DNA from 3 places in the Leclercia sp. G3L genome. Region 3 is predicted to be linked to each of the others. Evidence: predicted binding sites of a transcription regulator. Region 3 holds the regulator's gene; each other region holds the start of a gene.

Region 1 (3,259 bases), 1.9 Mb from region 3:
GGCTTCCCCTGGCTGCAGTTTGGCTACAGCCAGATCGACGGGCCGCTGAAAGGGCTGGCGCCGGTAATGGGCGTCGAGGCGATCACCTTCCTGCTGATGGTGGTGAGCGGCCTGCTGGTGCTGGCGCTGGTACAGCGCAACTGGCGTCCGCTGGCGGCGGCGCTGATCCTCTTTGCCCTGCCTTTCCCACTGCGTTATATCCAGTGGTTTACCCTTGAGCCGGAACGCGCCACCCAGGTGTCGATGGTGCAGGGCAATATTCCCCAGTCGCTGAAATGGGATGAAGGTCAGCTGATCAACACCCTGAAAATTTATCTGGATGCCACCCAGAAAGAGATGGGTAAATCCCAGTTGATTATCTGGCCGGAGTCGGCGATCCCGGATCTGGAGATCAACCAGCAGCGTTTTCTCGCCATGATGGACGATCTGCTGCGCGCCCGTGACACCACCCTGATCACCGGTATTGTGGATGCGCGTCTGAACAAGCAAAACCGTTACGACACCTACAACACCATCATCACGCTGGGAAAAGACAACCCGTACAGCTACGAGTCGACCAACCGCTACAATAAAAATCACCTGGTGCCCTTTGGTGAGTTTGTGCCGCTGGAGTCGATTCTGCGTCCGCTGGCGCCGTTCTTCGATTTGCCGATGTCCTCGTTTAGCCGGGGCTCCTACGTTCAGCCTCAGCTGAGCGCCCACGGCTTCCTGCTGACCGCCGCCATATGCTACGAAATCATCCTCGGTGAGCAGGTGCGGGATAATTTCCGTCCCAATACCGACTATCTCCTGACCATCTCTAACGATGCCTGGTTCGGTAAGTCGATCGGCCCGTGGCAGCACTTCCAGATGGCGCGCATGCGCTCCCTGGAGCTGGCGCGTCCGCTGCTGCGCAGTACCAACAATGGCATTACGGCGGTGATTGGCCCGCAGGGTGAAATTCAGGCCATGCTGCCGCAGTTTACCCGCGACGTGCTGACTGCGAAGGTCACGCCAACGACCGGGCTGACGCCTTACGCTCGTACCGGCAACTGGCCCCTATGGATCCTGACCGCGCTGTTCGGCTTTGGCGCCGTGCTGATGAGCCTTCGTCAGCGTCGTAAGTAACATTTCCCCTCTGTTGCCGGGTGGCGGCTTCGCCTTACCCGGCCTACGTTTGTAGGCCCGGCAAGCAAAGCGCCGCCGGGCAATTCCCCACTCTCCCCAACTCTGGCACGCCTATTGCTTTGTTTATTCACGCAAACGCGATTTGGCTTAACGTGCAACCCGGTCGCACCAGCATTGTTCACCGGTAGCACCGAAACGGTGCAACGGCAGATTTATGCCTCTGAATGGTGCGGCGCGCTTCGCAAAAATAAACAATAACGCAGCAAAATCTTTACATTAAGCCAAACTAAATGTTAACAAACACGTATAACACTGCACTCGTATCGCGCGAGTTATAACAACATCACACCGAATATCAATGCGCACCTGACGTTGATAAAAAAGGAGTTGGATATGCAATTACGTAAACTGGCCACAGCAATGCTGGTGATGGGATTGTCCGCGGGCGTCGTGCACGCCGAAGATGCTGCCCCGGCAGCGGGCGGTACGCTGGAAAAAATCGCCAAAAACGGCGTGATTGTGGTCGGCCACCGTGAATCCTCTGTTCCGTTCTCATACTACGACAACACGCAAAAAGTCGTGGGTTACTCTCAGGCTTACTCCAACGCGATCGTTGACGCGGTGAAGAAAAAGCTTAATAAACCGGACCTGGAAGTGAAGCTGATCCCAATCACTTCACAAAACCGTATCCCGCTGCTGCAAAACGGCACCTTCGATTTTGAGTGCGGCTCCACCACCAACAACCTTGAGCGTCAGAAACAGGCGGCCTTCTCCGATACCATCTTCGTGGTCGGCACCCGTCTGCTGACCAAAAAAGGCGGCGAGATTAAAGACTTCGCAGACCTGAAAGGCAAAGCGGTAGTCGTGACCTCCGGTACCACCTCTGAAGTGCTGCTGCACAAGCTGAACGAAGAGAAGAAAATGGACATGCGCATCATCAGCGCCAAAGACCACGGCGACTCTTTCCGCACCCTGGAAAGCGGCCGCGCCGTTGCGTTTATGATGGATGATGCCCTGCTGGCCGGTGAGCGTGCGAAAGCGAAGAAACCGGACAACTGGGAAATCGTCGGCACCGCGCAATCCAAAGAAGCCTATGGCTGCATGATGCGTAAAGACGACGCGGAATTTAAGAAACTGGTCGATGACACCATCGCTCAGGTTCAGACCTCCGGCGACGCGGAAAAATGGTTCGATAAGTGGTTCAAGAACCCAATCCCACCAAAAAATCTGAACATGAACTTTGAGCTGTCTGATGACATGAAGGCTCTGTTTAAAGAACCGAATGACAAAGCACTTAACTAATTAGAACCATTAAGGGGCGGGACCTCCTGCCCTCTCGATTGTCGGGAAGCGCGGACAGACTAAACGTTGAGTGGTCGTTCCCCACTCAGCGCGAACATTAAAGCTTCTCACCAATCTTCGAGGGTAGCGCTGCTACCCTTTTTTTTCTGGAGTTTATTATGTCAATCGACTGGAACTGGGGCATTTTCCTGCAGCAAGCCCCGTTCGGCAACACCACCTATCTTGGCTGGCTGTGGAGCGGTTTTCAGGTCACGGTCGCACTGTCGATCACCGCCTGGATCATCGCCTTCCTCGTCGGCTCGCTGTTCGGTATTTTACGTACCGTGCCTAACCGTTTTCTCTCCTCGCTGGGAACCTGCTACGTCGAACTGTTCCGTAACGTTCCGTTAATCGTGCAGTTCTTTACCTGGTATCTGGTTATCCCGGAACTGCTGCCGGAAGATATTGGCATGTGGTTCAAATCTGAACTGGATCCTAACGTTCAGTTCTTTGTCTCTTCCATGCTATGCCTGGGTCTGTTCACTGCCGCCCGCGTGTGCGAGCAGGTGCGCGCCGCGATCCAGTCCCTGCCCCGCGGACAGAAAAATGCTGCCCTGGCGATGGGTCTGACCTTACCCCAGGCCTACCGCTATGTGCTGCTGCCGAATGCCTATCGCGTGATTGTGCCGCCGATGACCTCGGAGATGATGAACCTGGTGAAAAACTCGGCCATCGCCTCCACCATCGGTCTGGTTGATATGGCCGCGCAGGCGGGCAAACTGCTGGATTACTCCGCCCACGCGTGGGAATCCTTCACCGCCATTACCCTGGCCTACGTGCTGATTAACGCTGTGATTATGCTGGTGATGAA
Region 2 (3,259 bases), 1.6 Mb from region 3:
GCCGCCGTTGGGGTGGTACAGCAACTGCGTACTGACGTAATGGATGCCGCCCTGCGCCAGCCGCTGAGCGAATTCGATACCCAGCCCGTCGGGCAGATCATCTCCCGCGTCACCAACGATACGGAAGTGATCCGCGATCTCTATGTCACGGTGGTCGCCACGGTGCTGCGCAGCGCCGCCCTTGTCGGCGCCATGCTGGTGGCGATGTTCAGCCTCGAGTGGCGCATGGCGCTGGTGGCGATGGCCATCTTCCCGGCGGTGATGATTGTGATGATTATCTACCAGCGCTACAGCACGCCGATTGTCCGTCGCGTGCGGGCTTATCTGGCGGATATCAACGATGGCTTCAACGAAGTTATCAACGGCATGAGCGTTATCCAGCAGTTCCGCCAGCAGGAGCGCTTTGGCGAGCGGATGGGCGAGGCCAGCCGCTCCCACTATATGGCCCGCATGCAGACCCTGCGGCTGGATGGTTTTCTCCTGCGCCCGCTGCTCAGCCTGTTCTCGGCACTGGTGCTGTGCGGACTGCTGATGCAGTTTGGTTTTGCCGCTGGCGGCACCATTGAGGTCGGCGTGCTCTATGCCTTTATCAGCTATCTGGGCCGTCTTAACGAGCCGCTGATCGAGCTGACCACCCAGCAGTCGATGCTGCAACAGGCGGTGGTTGCCGGCGAGCGCGTCTTTGAGCTGATGGATCGTCCGCGTCAGGCCTACGGTCATGACAATCGCGACCTGCAAAGCGGCACCATTGAGTTTGATAAGGTCTCTTTCGCCTATCGCGACGATCGGCTGGTGTTGCAGGATATCGATCTGAAGGTCCCATCCCGGAGCTTTGTGGCGCTGGTAGGCCATACCGGCAGCGGTAAAAGTACCCTCGCCAGCCTGCTGATGGGGTACTACCCGCTCACCGAAGGGGAAATTCGCCTCGACGGGCGTCCGCTCTCGACCCTGAGCCACGCCGCGCTGCGTAAAGGGGTGGCGATGGTGCAGCAGGATCCGGTGGTGCTGGCCGATACCTTCTTCGCCAACGTCACGCTCGGGCGGCCGTTTAACGAGGAGCAGGTTTGGGACGTGCTGGAGAAAGTGCAGCTGGCAGAACTGGCGCGTGGCCTGCATGACGGCATTCACACCCGCCTCGGCGAGCAGGGGAATAACCTCTCCGTGGGGCAAAAACAGCTGCTGGCCCTGGCGCGGGTGCTGATTGATACGCCGCAGGTGCTGATCCTCGATGAAGCCACGGCCAGCATTGACTCCGGCACTGAGCAGGCGATCCAGCAGGCGCTGACCGCGGTACGTGAACACACTACGCTGGTGGTGATCGCCCACCGCCTGTCGACCATTGTTGAGGCGGATACCATTCTGGTGCTTCATCGCGGCCAGGCGGTTGAGCGCGGTACCCATAAGCAACTGCTTGAGGCGAAAGGGCGTTACTGGCAGATGTATCAGCTGCAACTGGCCGGTGAAGAGCTGGCTGCCAGCACGCGCGAAGAGTCGCTCAGCGCCTGATGCACTAAAATTAAGCAACCTGCCAGCCGCTGAATCGGTTGGTGCAAAAATGAAACGCATCATGCACTGTCATGGTGCGTTTTTTTTCGCCTTCTCTACGCCACGCCTCGTCCCCCCTCTCTTTTCAATTCTGGCACACCGCTTGCAATACCTAATCCGTTCGCGAGCCATTACCGAATTCTGACTGGAGAGATATATGAAGCTGGTTACCGTGGTCATCAAACCATTCAAGCTCGAAGACGTGCGTGAAGCACTCTCTTCAATGGGTATTCAGGGACTGACCGTCACCGAGGTGAAAGGCTTTGGGCGACAGAAAGGTCATGCGGAGCTGTACCGTGGCGCCGAGTATAGCGTCAACTTCCTGCCAAAAGTGAAGATTGACGTGGCGATCGCCGACGATCAGCTGGATGACGTTATCGACGTGATTAGCAAAGCAGCCTACACCGGCAAAATTGGCGACGGCAAAATTTTCGTTGCTGAGCTGCAACGCGTTATTCGCATTCGTACAGGCGAAGCCGACGAAGCGGCACTGTAAAAAATCAGGCACACAGTGATAGGGATCGAGAAAATGAACACAACAACATTCAAAGCAGGTCTGGGGTCTCTGGCACTGCTGCCGGGGCTGGCAATGGCTGCACCAGCGGTGGCAGACAAAGCCGATAACGCCTTTATGATGATTTGCACCGCGCTGGTGCTGTTTATGACCATTCCGGGGATTGCGCTGTTTTACGGCGGCCTGATCCGCGGCAAAAACGTCCTCTCCATGCTCACTCAGGTGACGGTGACCTTCGCCCTGGTGTGCGTCCTGTGGGTGGTTTACGGCTACTCGCTGGCCTTCGGTGAAGGTAATGCCTTCTTCGGCAGCTTCAACTGGGCGATGCTGAAAAATATCGAGCTGACCGCGGTGATGGGCAGCTTCTATCAGTACATCCACGTGGCGTTCCAGGGTTCATTCGCCTGTATCACCGTCGGCCTGATTGTCGGGGCGCTGGCGGAACGTATTCGCTTCTCCGCGGTGCTGATCTTCGTCGTGGTATGGCTGACGCTCTCCTATGTGCCGGTGGCGCATATGGTCTGGGGCGGCGGTCTGCTGGGCTCACATGGCGCGCTGGACTTTGCGGGCGGTACCGTGGTTCACATCAACGCCGCAGTGGCGGGCCTGGTGGGGGCATACCTGATCGGTAAACGCGTCGGTTTTGGCAAAGAGGCCTTCAAACCGCATAACCTGCCGATGGTCTTTACCGGCACCGCAATCCTTTACTTCGGCTGGTTTGGCTTTAACGCCGGTTCCGCCAGTGCAGCCAACGAAATTGCGGCGCTGGCCTTCGTGAACACCGTTGTGGCCACGGCGGGCGCTATCCTCTCGTGGATCTTTGGCGAGTGGGCGGTACGCGGTAAACCATCCCTGCTGGGTGCCTGTTCCGGTGCCATTGCCGGTCTGGTTGGCATCACCCCGGCCTGTGGTTTTGTCGGTGTCGGCGGTGCGCTGATCATCGGTATCGTCGCGGGTCTGGCCGGTCTGTGGGGCGTCACTGCGCTGAAACGTGTGCTGCGTGTGGACGATCCTTGTGATGTCTTTGGCGTGCACGGCGTGTGTGGCATCATCGGCTGTATCATGACCGGTTTCTTCGCCTCTACCTCACTGGGCGGCGTCGGCTACGCAGAAGGCGTGACCATGGGACATCAGGTTCTGGTTCAGCTGGAAAGTATCGCCATCACGGTGGTCTGGTCGGGCGTAGTGGCCTTTATCGGC
Region 3 (3,259 bases):
CAGGATCTGGTTACGCTATACGGCACAACATTTAATTCCAGCGGTCTGAGAATGCGCGGGAACTTACGCAGCAAGAACGCAGAGCTGATTGAAAAGGTTAGAACCTCCTATGAAATTCCAAGCAAACAAACTCAGCCTTAAATTTGTTATTGCCAGCGCGCTGCTGGCCGTCAGCCTGCCTGCGTTTGCTGTGACGGGTGATACCGAACAGCCGATTCATATCGAATCCGATACGCAATCGCTCGATATGCAGGGTAACGTTGTGACCTTTACCGGCAATGTCGTCGTGACTCAGGGCACCATCAAAATCAACGCCGACAAGGTGGTGGTGACGCGTCCTGGCGGTGAAGACGGTAAAGAGATTATCGATGGCTACGGCAACCCGGCTACCTTCTACCAGATGCAGGACAACGGCAAGCCGGTGAAAGGGCACGCCTCCCAGATGCACTACGAGCTGGCGAAAGACTTCGTGGTGTTGACCGGCAATGCGTTCCTGGAGCAGCTCGACAGCAACATCAAGGGCGACAAGATTACCTATCTGGTGAAAGAGCAAAAAATGCAGGCCTTCAGTGAAAAAGGCAAACGCGTGACGACCGTTCTGGTTCCATCGCAGCTGCAGGACAAAAACAACACTCAGGCCCCGGCACAGAAAAAGAGTAACTAATTCGTTATGGCAACATTAACTGCAAAGAATCTCGCCAAAGCCTACAAGGGCCGTCGCGTAGTGGAAGATGTCAGTTTGACCGTCAACTCCGGCGAAATTGTCGGCCTGTTGGGTCCTAACGGTGCAGGTAAAACCACCACCTTTTATATGGTGGTAGGCATTGTGCCGCGCGACGCGGGCAACATCATCATTGATGACGAAGACATCAGCCTGCTGCCCCTTCACGCGCGTGCGCGCCGCGGCATCGGTTACCTGCCGCAGGAAGCCTCAATTTTTCGCCGTCTCAGCGTCTTCGACAACCTGATGGCGGTGCTGCAAATCCGTGACGATTTGACCTCCGAACAGCGTCAGGATCGCGCCAACGAACTGATGGAAGAGTTCCATATCGAACATCTGCGCGACAGCATGGGCCAGGCGCTCTCCGGTGGTGAACGCCGCCGTGTGGAAATTGCCCGCGCGCTGGCGGCCAACCCGAAATTTATCCTGCTCGATGAACCTTTCGCGGGTGTTGACCCGATTTCGGTTATCGATATCAAACGTATTATTGAGCATCTGCGCGACAGTGGCCTGGGCGTGCTTATCACCGACCACAACGTACGCGAGACGCTGGCGGTCTGTGAGCGAGCCTACATCGTCAGCCAGGGCCATCTTATTGCCCACGGTACACCGCAACAGATCCTCGAAGATGAGCATGTTAAGCGCGTGTATCTTGGGGAAGACTTCAGACTCTGATAGGGTAGAAGTTCAGTCTCGCGTAAACGGAGAAAAATGCTCTGAACATGAAGCAAGGTTTGCAATTAAGGCTCAGCCAACAGCTGGCAATGACGCCGCAGTTACAACAGGCTATTCGTCTGTTGCAGCTGTCAACGCTGGAACTTCAGCAGGAACTCCAGCAGGCGCTGGACAGTAATCCCCTGCTTGAGCAAACCGATCTTCACGATGAGGTAGAAACTCAGCAAACCCAGGATAACGAAACTCTCGACAGCGTTGATGCGCTGGAGCAAAAAGAGATGCCTGACGAGCTTCCTCTCGATGCCAGCTGGGATGAGATCTACACCGCCGGCACGCCATCCGGCACGCGCGCAGACTACCAGGATGATGAATTGCCGGTGTATCAGGGCGAAACTACCCAGTCGCTGCAGGATTACCTGATGTGGCAGGTGGAGCTGACGCCCTTTTCCGATACCGATCGCGCCATCGCCACCTCCATTGTCGATGCCGTCGATGAGACCGGCTATTTGACCGTGTCGCTGGACGACATTCTGGAAAGCATCGGTGATGATGAGATCGATCTCGAAGAGATCGAAGCGGTTCTGAAGCGCGTTCAGCGTTTTGATCCGGTTGGCGTCGCGGCACGCGATTTACGTGACTGCCTGCTGATTCAGCTTTCGCAGTTTGTTAAAGAGACGCCGTGGCTGGAAGAGGCTCGCCTGATCGTCAGCGAGCATCTGGATCTGCTGGCTAACCACGACTTCCGCTCCCTGATGCGCGTGACGCGGCTGAAGGAAGAGATCCTGAAAGAAGCGGTCAATCTGATTCAGTCGCTGGATCCGCGTCCGGGGCAGTCTATCCAGACCAGCGAGCCCGAGTACGTCATTCCCGATGTACTGGTGCGCAAGCATAACGGCCTGTGGACCGTGGAGTTGAATTCCGACAGCATCCCTCGTCTGCAGATAAATCAGCAGTACGCCTCGATGTGCACCAGCGCGCGCAACGACTCGGATAACCAATATATCCGCAGTAATCTTCAGGAAGCGCGCTGGCTGATCAAAAGCCTCGAGAGCCGCAATGATACGCTGCTGCGCGTCAGCCGCTGCATCGTGGAACAACAGCAGGCGTTCTTTGAACAAGGTGAAGAATTTATGAGGCCGATGGTGCTGGCCGATATCGCCCAGGCCGTCGAGATGCATGAATCGACGATTTCCCGCGTGACGACGCAGAAGTATCTGCACAGTCCGCGCGGTATTTTTGAGCTTAAGTATTTTTTCTCCAGCCATGTCAACACCGAAGGCGGCGGCGAAGCTTCGTCGACGGCCATCCGGGCGCTGGTGAAAAAGTTGATCGCCGCGGAAAACCCCGCGAAACCACTGAGCGACAGTAAGTTAACCACCATGCTGTCCGATCAAGGTATCATGGTTGCACGCCGCACTGTTGCGAAGTATCGAGAGTCTTTATCCATTCCGCCGTCAAACCAGCGTAAACAACTGGTCTGACTCTACCGATAAGGAAGACACTATGCAGCTCAACATCACTGGACACAACGTCGAAATCACTGAGGCCCTGCGCGATTTTGTGAATGCAAAATTCGCTAAGCTTGAGCAGTATTTTGAGAGGATCAATCAGGTCTACATTGTGTTAAAAGTGGAAAAAGTGACTCATATCTCGGATGCGACCCTGCACGTCAACGGGGGCGAAATCCATGCCAGTGCGGAAGGGCAAGACATGTACGCGGCTATCGACGGCTTGATTGACAAGCTGGCACGACAGCTAAACAAACATAAAGATAAACTGAAACAACACTAATTGTCCGGGCAGTTAACGGGTGCAGGTTGGCCTGTTGTGAAACACAACGGGCCCTTTGTACAGTTAGCGCTT

Evidence for each region. Region 3 encodes sigma-54, which starts transcription at its own class of promoters, with help from an activator protein. Its sites were predicted from a motif close to GTTGGCACANNTTTCGCTNT; they were not measured.
Region 1: LRS40_RS23995 (amino acid ABC transporter substrate-binding protein) is a predicted target of sigma-54. The motif match lies at 1,209-1,228, and genes of this name have one in related genera.
Region 2: glnK (P-II family nitrogen regulator) is a predicted target of sigma-54. The motif match lies at 1,636-1,655, and genes of this name have one in related genera.

Annotation. Positions count from the first base shown of each region.
Region 1 is NZ_CP088265.1:4,688,440-4,691,698, forward strand. Features, by position in the region: gene lnt (apolipoprotein N-acyltransferase) at 1-1,107, shown strand, start outside; gene LRS40_RS23995 (amino acid ABC transporter substrate-binding protein) at 1,501-2,409, shown strand; gene gltJ (glutamate/aspartate ABC transporter permease GltJ) at 2,568-3,259, shown strand, end outside.
Region 2 is NZ_CP088265.1:75,248-78,506, reverse strand. Features, by position in the region: gene LRS40_RS01805 (SmdB family multidrug efflux ABC transporter permease/ATP-binding protein) at 1-1,506, shown strand, start outside; gene glnK (P-II family nitrogen regulator) at 1,703-2,041, shown strand; gene amtB (ammonium transporter AmtB) at 2,075-3,259, shown strand, end outside.
Region 3 is NZ_CP088265.1:1,712,436-1,715,694, reverse strand. Features, by position in the region: gene lptC (LPS export ABC transporter periplasmic protein LptC) at 1-141, shown strand, start outside; gene lptA (lipopolysaccharide ABC transporter substrate-binding protein LptA) at 110-664, shown strand; gene lptB (LPS export ABC transporter ATP-binding protein) at 671-1,396, shown strand; gene rpoN (RNA polymerase factor sigma-54) at 1,444-2,877, shown strand; gene hpf (ribosome hibernation promoting factor) at 2,900-3,187, shown strand.